4 regions of the Micromonospora sp. CNZ286 genome follow, and region 3 is predicted to be linked to each of the others. Evidence: riboswitches for the same ligand, from Rfam matches in the RefSeq annotation. Region 3 holds a riboswitch; each other region holds the start of a gene.
What was found. A riboswitch is a leader RNA that binds a small molecule or an ion and turns the genes downstream of it on or off. The one in region 3 is predicted to bind cyclic di-AMP.
Positions count from the first base shown of each region.

Region 1: another riboswitch for cyclic di-AMP. It lies ahead of FHX31_RS13335 (LysM peptidoglycan-binding domain-containing protein); the one in region 3 lies ahead of FHX31_RS05300 (coiled-coil domain-containing protein).
Region 2: another riboswitch for cyclic di-AMP. It lies ahead of FHX31_RS20380 (C39 family peptidase); the one in region 3 lies ahead of FHX31_RS05300 (coiled-coil domain-containing protein).
Region 4: another riboswitch for cyclic di-AMP. It lies ahead of FHX31_RS08955 (C39 family peptidase); the one in region 3 lies ahead of FHX31_RS05300 (coiled-coil domain-containing protein).

Region 1 covers NZ_JACHIZ010000001.1:2,968,338-2,971,536, reverse strand. The annotation lists gene FHX31_RS13345 (M4 family metallopeptidase) at 1-417, shown strand, start outside; gene FHX31_RS13340 (YbaB/EbfC family nucleoid-associated protein) at 516-965, opposite strand; gene FHX31_RS13335 (LysM peptidoglycan-binding domain-containing protein) at 1,154-1,813, opposite strand; cyclic di-AMP (ydaO/yuaA leader) riboswitch at 1,812-1,957, opposite strand; gene FHX31_RS13330 (LLM class flavin-dependent oxidoreductase) at 2,128-3,199, shown strand, end outside.
Region 2 covers NZ_JACHIZ010000001.1:4,680,702-4,683,900, forward strand. The annotation lists gene FHX31_RS20375 (alpha/beta fold hydrolase) at 1-428, opposite strand, end outside; gene FHX31_RS20380 (C39 family peptidase) at 813-1,655, opposite strand; cyclic di-AMP (ydaO/yuaA leader) riboswitch at 1,860-2,002, opposite strand; gene FHX31_RS20385 (hypothetical protein) at 2,311-3,075, opposite strand.
Region 3 covers NZ_JACHIZ010000001.1:1,101,158-1,104,356, reverse strand. The annotation lists gene FHX31_RS05310 (HelD family protein) at 1-263, shown strand, start outside; gene FHX31_RS05305 (cation diffusion facilitator family transporter) at 368-1,282, shown strand; cyclic di-AMP (ydaO/yuaA leader) riboswitch at 1,427-1,557, shown strand; gene FHX31_RS05300 (coiled-coil domain-containing protein) at 1,562-2,635, shown strand; gene FHX31_RS05295 (SRPBCC family protein) at 2,661-3,173, opposite strand.
Region 4 covers NZ_JACHIZ010000001.1:1,938,814-1,942,012, reverse strand. The annotation lists gene FHX31_RS08955 (C39 family peptidase) at 313-1,113, opposite strand; cyclic di-AMP (ydaO/yuaA leader) riboswitch at 1,323-1,463, opposite strand; gene FHX31_RS08950 (copper resistance CopC/CopD family protein) at 2,458-3,199, shown strand, end outside.

The sequences.
Region 1 (3,199 bases), 1.9 Mb from region 3:
GAGTCCGGCAACGTGAGCTGGAGCGCCTCGTCCGGCGTCATCACCACCGACAGCGGCCAGGCCGCGCACGGCGGCTCGTACAAGGCGTGGCTGGACGGGTACGGCTCGTCGCACACCGACACGCTCAGCCAGTCGGTGACGATCCCGGCCGGATGCCGGGCGACGTTGAGCTTCTGGCTGCACATCGACAGCGCGGAGTCGACCACCAGCACCGCGTACGACAAGCTCACCGTCAAGGCGGGCAGCACCACGCTGGCCACGTACTCCAACCTGAACAAGGCCACCGGCTACGTGCAGCGGTCCTTCGACATCTCGTCGCTCGCAGGCACCACGGCGACCATCTCGTTCAGCGGCGTGGAGGACAGCTCGTTGCAGACGTCCTTCGTCGTCGACGACACCGCGGTCACCCTGAGCTGACCGTGGCGTGCGCGGCCGGTCGTCGTCCTCCCGGCGGCCGGCCGCCTCGCCGTGTCAGGCCCGGCGTCCCGCCGTGTCAGGCCGGCCGTTTCGCCGTGTCAGGCCCGGCGCGCGCCCTGGGACGCGGTGCCGCGGTCGCGGTGGATCCGCGCGGCCGCCTCGTGCATCGCGCGGCCGAACAGCTCGGCCTGGTCGCCCATGCTGCCGAGCCGGGCGGCGAGCGCGTCGGCGTCGGCCCGCGCCGACGCGCTGACCCGGGCGTCCAGCTCGGACAGCGCGGCGTTGGCGGCGGTGACGAAGTGTCCGCAGAGGACGTCGAAGGGCTCGCCGGCCAGTTCCGGGTCGATCGTCACGGAATCCAGCCGGCCACCCTGGACGGCGACCGCGCGGACCCGGCCGCCGGCGGCCGTGCCCTCGGCGCGCAGCAGGTCGCCGGGCTCGCCGTCGGCGTGCGCCGACGCCCGGGAGCGCATCGCGGTGAGCGCCTGCTGCGTGCGGGTCAGCAGCTCGTCGATGCTCGCGGCCGCCGAGAACGGGTCGTTGGTCATATCCGCGCTTTCTTCACGTCTTAGCCGAGCATCGTGACACTAGCAACCGGCTCCGACGAATCGCGGTCACCGCCGTCGCGGACCGTCTCCCGGACGCCGGGAGCAGGCCGGACACCGTCGACGCGGCGTGTCGCGGACGGGGCGGACGCCCGGCCGGGTCGCCCCGGCCGGGCGTTCTCGGACCGCTGTCAGCGCAGCCGCAGCCGCTGACCGGGGAAGATCAGGCCGGGGTCGTCGCCGACCACTGCGCGGTTGCGCTCGTGCAGGGCGCGCCAGCCGCCGTCGACGCGCTGCGTCACGGCGATCTCCGACAGCGTGTCCCCACGCCGGACCAGGTACGTCCCGGCGCCGGACGACGGCTGCGGCGCCACTGTCGTCGTGGCGCGCTCCGGCGCGGCCCTGCGGGTGGCCGCCCGCTCCGGCGCGGCCTCGCGCGTGGCGGCCCGCTTCGGGGCCGCCTTTGTGGTGGCCCGCTCGGACCGGGTCGCCGCGCTCGCCGAGCCGCCCTTCTTGCCGCAGACCGGCCACGCGCCGATGCCCTGGCCGCGCCGCACCTTCTCCGCGACGGCGATCTGCTCGGACCGGCTGGCCAGGTCGGCGCGGGCGGCGTACTTCTTGCCGCCGTAGCCGTTCCAGGTGGCGCGGGAGAACTGGAGCCCGCCGTAGTAGCCGTTGCCGGTGTTGATCTTCCAGTTGCCGCCTGACTCGCAGCGCGCGACCGCGTCCCAGTTGACGCCCGCGCTGGCCGGGGCGGCCGGGCCGAAGAGGGTCGCGGCGCCGACGGCGGCGCCGGCCAGAACCGCCCCGAGAGCGGTACGGCGGCTTCGGGCTGAGTATTCAGTTGCCATGTGGATTCCTCCACGCCGACGAGGTGAGCTGTCGGGTTCGGGCCGAGGAGCCCGGCCGCCGGTGGCGGCTTCACCCCGAGGTGACGATGCACCGTGGAACGTGTGGTTCCCCCGCTCCCGCGCGAGGTTCGGTTACCGGGGACGGCGGCGGGATTTGGCGTTTCCGGCCCGCGGTGTCCGCGTCTGCGAACGAAACCGACGCTAGGAGCGATTTGTGACGATCATCCACTTCTTGTGATGCTCTTCACCCGGCCGGGCTACCGGCGGCGGCGCTACGGTGGCAGGGCCAGGCAAGATCACGGGAGGGCGGACGGATGACCGATCACGGACACGAGCTGACCTTCGGCGGCTTCCTCACCCCCGCCGCCGGGCAGCCCGACCAGGTGGTGGCGCTCGCCCGGCTCTGCGAGCAGGTCGGGCTGGACCTGGTCACGTTCCAGGACCACCCGTACCAGCCGGGCTTCCTGGACACCTGGACGCTGATGTCCTACGTGGGCGCCGCCACCGAGCGCATCCGCCTGGCCGGCAACGTACTCAACCTGCCGCTGCGCCAGCCGGTGGTGCTGGCCCGCAGCGTCGCCAGCCTGGACCTGCTCACCGGCGGCCGGGTCGAGCTGGGACTCGGCGCGGGCGCGTTCTGGGACGCGATCGAGGCGGCGGGCGGGCGGCGCCTGTCCCCCGGCGCCGCCGTCGACGCCCTCGACGAGGCGATCCGGGTGATCCGCGAGGTCTGGGACACCGGCAGCCGCGGCATGATCCGTGTCGACGGCGAGCACTACCGGGTGGTCGGCGCCAAGCGCGGCCCGGTGCCCGCGCATCCGGTCGGCATCTGGGTCGGCGCCTACAAGCCGCGCATGCTGCGCCTGGTGGGCCGCGCCGCGGACGGCTGGCTGCCGTCCCTGTCGTACCTGCCCAAGGGCCCCGACGAGCTGCCCGCCCTGAACGCGCTCGTGGACGAGGGCGCCCAGGCCGCCGGGCGCGACCCGGCCGCGATCCGCCGCATGCTCAACGTGACCGGCGCGTTCGCCCGCTCGTCGGCCGGTTTCCTGACCGGGCCGCCGGAGCAGTGGGTGGAGGAACTGGCCGGGCTCACTCTGGAGCACGGCATCACCACGTTCATCCTCGGCAGCGACGAGCCGCGCGCGATCCAGATCTTCGGCCAGGAGGTGGCGCCCGCGGTCCGGGAGCTGGTCGCCGCCGAGCGCGCCACGCCCGCCGGCGGCGCCCGGGAGGCCGCCGACGAGCCGACCACCGCCGGCGGCCCGAGCATGCTCGGCGTCACCCCCACCCCCGACCCGGGGGTACGCCTGAGCGCGCGCCGCCCGTGGGACGAGTCCACCCGCCCGAGCGCTCCGCCGCCGCCGGCCGGACACGTCTACCCGGCCC
Region 2 (3,199 bases), 3.6 Mb from region 3:
CGGCGGGCCGCCTCGTCACGGGTGGCGAACCAGGTGACCGGCCGGGCGGCCAGTTCCGCCGACTTCGCCAGCTCGGCCGGGGACCAGACCGCCTTGATGCCGAGCCCCACCACCGCGTCGACCGGAAGCCCTCGCTGCCGGGCCGCGAGCGCCAGCGCCACCACCCCGCCGAGCGAGTGCCCGAGCAGCACCAGCCGGTCCTCGGGGCCGAGCCGGACCGGGCCGAGCCCGTCGACCACGCGCTGGGCCAGGGCCTCGAACGAGTAGCCGTCGAGCGGCGGCGACCAGCCGTGACCCGCCAGGTCGGGGGCGAGCCAGCGGCCGGGCCAGCGGCGTTCCAGCAGCGGCGCCCAGGGCAGCCACACCTCGCCTGTGGCACCCATGCCGTGCAGGAGAATCAGGTGCCGCTTCCCCGTCGCATCGCCCATTGGCGCAGTCTGCCACCGCCCGCCCCGGACACGCGAGACCGAACCCGCCGACCCGCCCCACCCTCGCCCCGGCTCGCCCACACCCCGCCCCCGGTCCGCCCTCGCCCCCGCGCGCGGCCCTCGCCCCGCGCCGTCCTCGCCCCTGGCGCCCCCTCGCCCCGGCTCCGGCCGCCCACACTCCCCCCACCGTCGATCTTGGAGTTGTGGCACCTTCCATAGCGGGCGAGCCAGACAAACTGGGCGCCACAAGTCCAAGATCGGCGCGCCAAGGCGGCGTGAGGGCCGCGCCAGGGCCGGGCGGGGCGGGGACGGGGGCGAGGGAGGGCGGGACAGGGAAGGCCGGCACCCCGGGGTGGGGTGCCGGCCTTCGGGTGTGCGGGACGGTCAGGCGGAGTAGCCGCGGCTGGCGATCCAGTGCGCCAGGTCGATCGTGGTGATCCAGTACGAGGGCAGCGACGGGTCGGCCGAGTCGGCGATCCGTACGGTCCGGCCGTCGTCCTTGTAGCCGACCACCGCGACGTAGTGGCCACCAGGGAACGAGTGCCAGCCGCCGTTGGTGTCGGTGGCCGTACCGGCGACGTTCGCGACGACCCCGCGGCCGTTGCTGATCGCCTCGACCACGTCGGCCTGGAGGCGGTCCATCTGGGCCGGGGTGGCCGAGCCGGGAATCATGCGGGTCCGGTACGGGTTGCCCTTGACCTGCTGGTTGAGCACACGGGTGGTGTCCTCGGCCGAGTTGGTGCCCATCTCGGTGGTGCCGAGGGGGCCGGCGAGCGCGTCCTGGCTGCGCTCGATGCCGGCGGCGCTGAGCGCGTTGCGCACGGCGGCCGGGCCGCAGTAGAAGTAGTTGATCTGCGCCTGGTAGTCGTAGTCGAGCGACTTGCTCGACGGCGGCTTCGGCTTGGCCTTGGGCGTGGTGTCCGGGTCGGCAGCGGCCTTCGCGGACGGGGAGGCGCTCGGCGACGCGCTGGGCGTGGCGGAGGCGCTGGGCGATGCCTGCGGTACGGCGATGCGGGCCTCGCTGCGGCTGGCGGGCTGCTCGCCGAGGCGGGCGGCGCCGAGGTCGGCGACCGCGGCGGTGTTCTCCTGGACCGGGGCGTCGTCACCGGCGGTGGCGACGGTGCCGGCGCCGGCGGCCAGCACGAGCGCGGCGGCCGATCCGGCGATGATCTGGTACGGGCGTTCGGTGACGATCCGTCGCAGCTGACGCTTCAGGTGGTGCTTCACGAAATCCTCCACGGGGCGTGAGCGGCACACGCCGGCCCGGCACGCGGAGGAACTCACACGTGCTGGCGGGGCCGGATGGCCGGGGGATCGGGAACGCCCGTGATGCCGGGCGCCCAGAGGGCGGTTGCCGGTCGCGCGTCAGGCGCGCGCGGGCACCGCTTCGCCGTGGAGGCGGGGGGACGATCGAGGGGTGGGCACGCGGGGTACTCCTTCCGTGGCCGCCGACCGGGTTAGCTGACGGATTCGGGCGGGAAGTACGCCCTACCGCGGGCCGTGGGCTCGCGGATTCACCCCGATGGTGCTCATGGGTCCCCGGTTCGTGGAACACGATTAGGCGGGTCGGTGCGGCGTCGCCGTCGGCGATCGATTACCGCATCGGACGCGCCGACACTACCGGTGGGTATGCCCCCTGCCAAGCGCTCCCACCTGCGTAAACGTGATCCGTGGTAACGGATTTCGGAACACCCGGTTACTGACTTCACTCAATGGGACAAGCAGTTTCGACGGCGCCCGGTGGCGGAAAGCGGACAGACGGCGACCACCCGGCCGGCAATCGCGATACTCGATGACCCGTTCTGCGCCCGGCGCCCGTTTCGGTGAACCGGGTGACCGGGCTCACCACGTTCCGGGTAACGATTCGGTCGAGACGGCCGTCTCAGCCGACCCGGGCCGGGCGCCAGCGGGCGTTACGGACCGTCGCGGGCACCGGCTGGGCGCTCGCCATCGCGCTCCGGTACGCCGGGGCGGGCCGCAGCGCCACGGTGGCCGCGTACGCCTCGGCGGCGAGTGTCCGGGCGGCCTCGGCGGCCAGTTCCGCGTCCCGCCAGGCCGCCCGCTCCCGCGCGGCGGCGCTCTCCCATCCGGCCCGGCGCCCGTCCCTGACGGTGCGGGCCAGCACGATCTCCTGCTCGGCCGGGTGCCGGCGCGGATCCCACCCGTTGCGGCGCGCCAGCACGTCGGCGAGCTGACGGGCGGTCAGGTCGCCCCGCCAGTGCGCCGTCATGGCGGCGTGGCGCAGCCAGCGCTCACGGGCCGCGTACTCCGCAGGGGTTCGTGGCGTGCGGGGCGCGGCCAGCGCGGCGGCGCCGGCGAGGCGGCGGGCGGCGGCGTCCGCCTCGTCGTACGCGGTCCAGGCCCGGTCCGCCTCGTCCTGCGCGGCCAGCCACTGCTCCCGGCGGCGACGGGCCGTCTGGGCAGCCCCGGCGGCGGCAACCGCCACCTCCTCGGCGTACCGGATCAGGTCGTCGCGGCGGGCGGCGTCGGCGTCGGGCGGCTCGGGTGCGGTCTCCGGCGCGGGGTTGCGTTCGGGCCGGGCGACGAGCGCGGCGAGCAGGCCCAAGGCGAGCAGCAGGAGGAAGGACCAGATGGCGGCGGCCTCGGGCACGGAGGTGAGGAAGTGGTACAGAGCGGTCTGCGACATGGTCGGCACCTCACGGGAAGGACCTGGCGGGAGGACCCGCACGACCTCGCCGGGGCGGGCCGGTGAAGAGCCGCCGGGGCGGGTGCGGGGATGACGTGCGGTGGGTGCGGAGAACGGGCGCGGC
Region 3 (3,199 bases):
AGGCGCTGCTCGCGCAGGTGGAGGGCACCGTCGGCGTGATCACGCCGGTGCCGCGCCGGGACGAGGTGGCCGGCTGGCTGGGCGGGCTCGGCGCGGGCCGCCTCCAGGTGGTGACCAGCCTCCAGGCCAAGGGCATGGAGTACGACGGCGTGGTGCTGGTGGCGCCGAGCGAGATCCGGGCCGACCCCGGCTCGGGTGTCCGCACGCTCTACGTGGCGCTGTCCCGGGCCACCCAGCGTCTCACCACGCTCGACCCCTCCTGACGGACACCCGACCGTGACCCGGCTGTCACCCATCGTTCAGTTGCATACATAGCGATGTGAACATACATTGGGCCTGGCCGGTACGGGGCAGGAAGGGTGTTGGCGTGGGCGCAGGTCATGACCACAGCGGCGCGGTGACCAACGCGGCGCACCGCCACCGGGGCCGCCTCTGGGCCGCCTTCGCGCTGCTCGCCGCCCTGATGGTGGTCGAGGCGGTGGCCGCCTTCACGACCGGCTCGCTGGCGCTGCTCTCCGACGCCGGGCACATGTTCACCGACGTCCTCGGCATCGGCATGGCCCTCGCGGCGATCACCGCGACCCGCCGCGCCGGCACCGACCCGCAGCGCACGTTCGGGCTCTACCGGCTGGAGGTGCTCGCCGCCCTCGCCAACGCCGTTCTGCTCGGCGCCGTCGCCATCTACGTCCTGGTCGAGGCGGTACGCCGGTTCGGCGAGCCGCCGGAGGTGCTGGCCGGCCCGATGCTCGTGGTGGCGGTGCTCGGCCTGCTCGCCAACATCGTCGCGTTCGCGCTGCTGCGCGCCGGGTCGAAGGAGAGCATCAACCTGCGCGGGGCGTACCTGGAGGTGCTCGGCGACCTGCTCGGCTCGCTCGGCGTGATCGCCGCCGCGCTGGTCATCGCGGCGACCGACTGGTGGTGGGCGGACCCGCTGGTCGCCGTCGGCATCGGCGTGTTCATCCTGCCGCGCACCTGGCGGCTCGGCCGGGCCGCGCTGCGCATCCTGGTGCAGGCCGCGCCGGAGCACCTGCAGGTCACCGCCGTGCACGACCGGCTGGCCGCCGTACCGGGCGTGGCCGAGGTGCACGACCTGCACGTCTGGACGCTCACCTCGGGCATGGAGGTGGCCTCGGCGCACCTGACCACCGATCCGGGCGTGGACCCGGGCGTGGTGCTGGCCGCCGCGCGGGCCGCCCTGCACGAGGACTTCTCCATCGATCACGCCACGTTGCAGGTCGAACCCGGAGCGTCGGCCGGAGTGTGCGGACAGACCGAGTGGTGATTAGGACACACTTAAATCACTGTGGCTAATGTAGTCTTATGCCGGTTTTGCCCCGCCTAGTGGCACTGCTCCACGGAGCCGTGCCCGGGCAGCGCCGGTAGTCTCGGTCGCGGCCGCACCCGCGGGCGCCACCCGGCCCCGGTGGGGCGGCCGTCGCCTAATCGTCCGCAGGGACGAGCCGGGGAACCACGTACGTGGGGTGCATCCGCGTCAGCGGTAGGGATCTTCCGTCCCGAACCCGTCAGCTAACCCGGTCGGCGTTGACGGAAGGACGTGTGAATGCCCCCAGTGGCACCTGTACGACGGACGGCCGCCCGGTTGGCGGCCCTGCTCGTCGCGACGCTGACCCTCGGCGTCGCGACCGTTCCGGTCTCCCCCGCCTCGGCGGCGCCGGCGACCGGCCTGCTCGCCGCAGCGCCCGGCGACGACGAGGGTGGCACGCCCGAACTGCGTGCCCAGCTCGACGCGGCCAGCAAGGGCTGGCTGGAGGCGAAAGCCGCGCTGAACCGGTCGGTGAGCCGCCAGAAGCAGCTGAACGAACAACTCAAGACGGTCGGCGCCGAGCTGGCCGTACGCGACGCCAAGGTCGGCGAGATCGCCGCCGTGGCGTACCGCAACGGCCGTCTGGGGACCGCCGGGGCGCTGCTCGGCAGCAGCAGCCCGGAGGGCTTCATGGACCGGGCCGCCGCGCTGGAGCAGGTCGCCGCGCACGAGGACCGTACGCTGCGCGACCTGATCACCACCCGGGACGAGGCCACCCGCACCCGCGCCCAGCTCGACGGAGAGATCCGCGAGCAGCGCAAGCAGGTGACGGTGATGGCCAAGCGCAAGGAGCAGGCCGAGCGCGCCCTGGAGGTGGCGAACGACCGGGCCTCGCGCAGCAGCAGCGGCGGTGGCAGCGTCCAGGGCACCTCCAGCAAGAACGCGAAGCCGGCACCGCGCAACTCGGACGGCTCCTGGCCGTCGGAGTCGTGCAGCGTCAACGACCCGACCCCGGCGAACGGCTGCATCACCCCGCGCACGCTGCACGCGCTGCAACAGGCCAAGGCGGCGGGCTTCACCCGGTACGTCTCGTGCCACCGGCCCAGCGGCTCTGGTGAGCACCCGAAGGGGCGGGCCTGTGACTTCGCCGCGCAGAAGAACGGCTTCGGCGGCGTGGCCACCGGCGGTGACCGGACGTACGGCAACAACCTGGCCGCGTACTTCGTGCGCAACGCCGACCCGCTCGCCGTGCTCTACGTGATCTGGTTCAAGCAGATCTGGCTGCCCAGCAGCGGGTGGAAGTCGTACAGCGGCGGCAACGGCGACCCGTCCAGCGACCACACCAACCACGTGCACCTGTCGGTGTACTGAGCGCGCCCCGAGAGGGCCGGCCGGATCAGGCCGGCCGGCCCTCCAGGGTCGCTCCGAGACGAGCCGCCAGGCCCAGGTGAGCCGCCCGGGCCTGGCGGAACGCGTACCCGAACAGTGGCGCCGGAGCGGTGAGCGTGATCTCCACGTCGATGCGTACCGTGCCGTCCGGCTCGTCGCGCAGCCGGGTGTGGTTGCGGACCGTCGTCGCGGGCTGCTGACGCGCCACTGTGACGACCTCGTCCTCGCCGGCGATCAGCACGTCCGCCTGGTACGTGACCGGGAAGTGCAGCGGGCCGAGTTGCAGCCGGTCGGTGATCGCGTAGCTGGCCAGCGCGCCCGGCCGGGCCGGCAGCTTCCGGACCCGGACGATCAGCGGATGCAGCTCGCCCTGGCGACTCAGGTCACCCAGTAGCGCCACCGCTTCGGCCCGGGTGCACCGGGCCTGCACGGTGTAGCTGAAGCTGTCGCTGCTCTGCAAGCGGGCCCCCTCGCCGTCGTGCGTCGCGACGATCGTCCCGTACCGACGCCGGACTGGCAACGGGTAGAAGGTCCCCTGGCAGCAGG
Region 4 (3,199 bases), 840 kb from region 3:
AGCAGCGAGCGGCACTATGGAGTTTCCCGTGTCGGCGTCATGCCGTTATCGGTGACGCACCAAAGTCCACAGAGGGGCTGGTTCGGATTTCGCGCCGGCGGCCCCGGCCTGGCCAACCCACCCGGCATGCTGGACCTGTACGTGTTCGCCCCTGCCCGCCGCGTCGGGCGGCACCTAACCTGACCGCACAAGATGATCGGCTGAGCCATACCAGAGGGCGCACGACGTGCCGTCCTGCCTGCTACTGGGCGCGAACCGAAAGGCGACGGGCACCGGCTCGAACGAGCCGGTGCCCGAGGGCCGGAGATGGGATCAGGCGGAGTAGCCGCGGGTGGCCATCCAGTTCGCCAGGTCGATGGTGGTCATCCAGTAGGCGGCCATGTTCGGGTCGGCGGAGTCGGCGATCCGCACCGTCCGGCCGTCGTCCTTATATCCGACCACGGCGATGTAGTGGCCGCCGGGGAAGGAGTGCCAGCCGCCGTCTGTATCGGTCGCGGAGCCGACGGTGTTGGCGACCACGGCACGGCCGTCGGTGATGGCGGTGACCACGTCGGCCTGGAGCTGGTCGATCTGCGCCGGCGTCGCGGCCTGGCCCGGGATCATGTGCGTCCGGTACGGGTTGCCCTTGACCATCTGGTTGAGCCCGCGAGTGGTGTCCTCCGCCGAGTTGGTGCCGTTCTCGCCAGCGTTCAGCGGGGCGACCATCGCGTCCTGGGTGGTCTCGACGCCGCTCGCGCTGAGCGCGTTGCGCACAGCGGCCGGGCCGCAGTTCCAGTAGGCAGTCTGCGCCTCGTAGGTGTGGTCGAGGACCTTGGTCGACGGAGGCTTCGGCCTCGCCTTCTTGGTCACGTCCGGGTCGGTCGTGGCCCTGTCCTTCGCTGACGGCGACGGCTCGGCGGCGACGCGAGCCTCGCCGCGGGTGGCGACATCACCGAGCCGCGGAGCCAGCCCGGCGGCGGTGTTCCCCTGGCGGACGGGCGCGTTGTGATCGGTGGCGGCCAGCGCCGTGCCGACGCCGCTGGCGAGCACGAGCGCCGCGGCGGAGCCGGCGATGATCTTGTACGGGCGCTCGGTCACAAGACGCCGCAGCTGACGCTTCATGTGGTGCTTCATGTGTTCCTCCACGGGCTGGAGCGGCACAGGCCGGCCCGACGCGCGGAGGAACTCACGCACGTTGTGACTGGGCGGGGTGCCGCGGGGATGGGGAGCGCCCGGTGGGCCGGGCTGGGGGGCAGTTGCCGGGACTCACAGTCAGGCGAGTGTCGGCACCGCGATGCCGTGGAGGCGTGGGGAGTATCGGGAGGTGTTTCGCACGAGGCTGGCACTCCTTCCGTGGCCGCCTACCGGGTTAGCTGACGGATTCGGGCGGGAAGTACGCCCTACCGCGGGCCGTGGCTCGCGGATTCACCCCGGTGTTGCCTGGGTCCCCGGTTCATGAGATCACGATTAGGCGGGTCGGAGCGGCGTCGCCACTTGCGATCGGAAACCGCACCGGACGCGCCGACATTACCGGTGGGTACGTCGTATGCCAAGGGCTCCCACCTGCATAAGCCTCGAACATCGCTACTCTGATCGGAACCTCCAGTTACTCATGCCACTCAATGGGACGAGCAGTTATAGCGGAACCCTCGGGACGTAACCGGACATCGGAATGCTGTTGGCGCTCAATTGCTTGGCCGATCGCCGCATACTCACCCGAATGGCCGTTTCCTGGGCGGCCGTACGTAGCCCCACACCAATTTCAGTCACAATTCAGCAAACCCGGGCCGGCAGCAGCGGCGGTAGTGGTGGTACGGGCCGAGGCCGCGCGCAGACACAAGTCAGTGCGAGCTCCCCGTTACCGCACAGGCGTTCATGGAGATGAAGTTGGCGGCGCTCGTGACACCCGGCAGTCAGCCCGCGCAGACCGCGGGTAGCTCGACGTTCGAATGTCGACGTGGCTTCGACGAAAATCAACCCAATCCCGGCGGGCGGCGTAAGGCCGGATCGCCGCCCTGCCGACGGTTGGGCGCGCGCCGCGCGAAGCAAGTGGGAACCGCGTACGAGAGCATGATCGTCGCGCTGATCGCGGTGGCCCGCTTCAAAATCCGTCACCGCGGGGCCACAGAGCGACCCGACCACGGCCGACCGGGACCGCGGCAATGCCTCGCACCACTCCCGGCGCAGTCCGTCGCCGTTGCGAGTCGGCGATGCCACCATGCTGGCGCTCTCCCCCAACCTGACTTTCTGGATCGTCGAAGCTGACCCGCCCCTACTAAGGGCGGGTAGTAGTTGACCTAGGATGGCGACCGCACCACGTGGGAGCGATGTGTGGGCACCGGCCCGCGCCTCCTTGGCGGAAGGATCAACAGTGCCTTTCCAGCGGCGTCGCCGGGCGGCCTGACCTTGCTTGCTGCATCGCCGGGTCTCGCATGTCCTCAGTCGCCAGCACGTCGCGCCGCGCGCTGGGCAATTCGGGTGTGGCTGGCGCTGTTTCCCGCCCTCATCGTGGCCCTCGGGTTCGCTTCCCCTGCGGCCGCACATTTCAAGCTGCTCCGGGCCGTTCCGGCCGACGGCGCGCGGATCGACGGCGCCGTCCAGGAAATCCGGCTGACGCTCAGCGCCGCCGGCACGCCCACAGGAGCGGGATTCAAGCTTTCCGACGGCAACGGCATCGGCCTACCGGCCGCCAGCCACACGCCCGACGGAGGCCGAACGTGGCTGGTCCACCCGACCGCTCGCCTGACCACCGGCACGTTCAAGCTGCGATGGAGCGTCGCGGCCCCGGACGCCCACCCCCTGACGGGTGTCATCACGTTTACGGTGGCCTCGCCTCCCCCGACGCCCGGAACGGCCGCTAAACCCCAGGCAACAGCCAGCCCGCACGGACATGCCGGCCATGGTGGGCCAGGTGTGCCCCCGGCTTCGCCGTCGGCACACGCGGGAGGACACGCTGTTGGCCACACCGCCGACGCGGAACAGGCGCCGGTGCGGTTTGTCGGCGCCGTCGGGCGTTGGCTTTCCTACGGGGCGATCCTGCTCGGTGTCGGTGGTCTTGTCTTCGCGTTGACCACACTGGTCGGCACACGCAGTGACATCCGGGTGGTGCAGATCTGGGTGCGGACGGCGGGGCTGGCGGTGGCGGCTGGAGCGGCCTTTGAGCTGGTTGCACTCGCGGCGGTCTTCAGCGAGCAGGGCACCTTCGCCTCGGCGGCCAGCG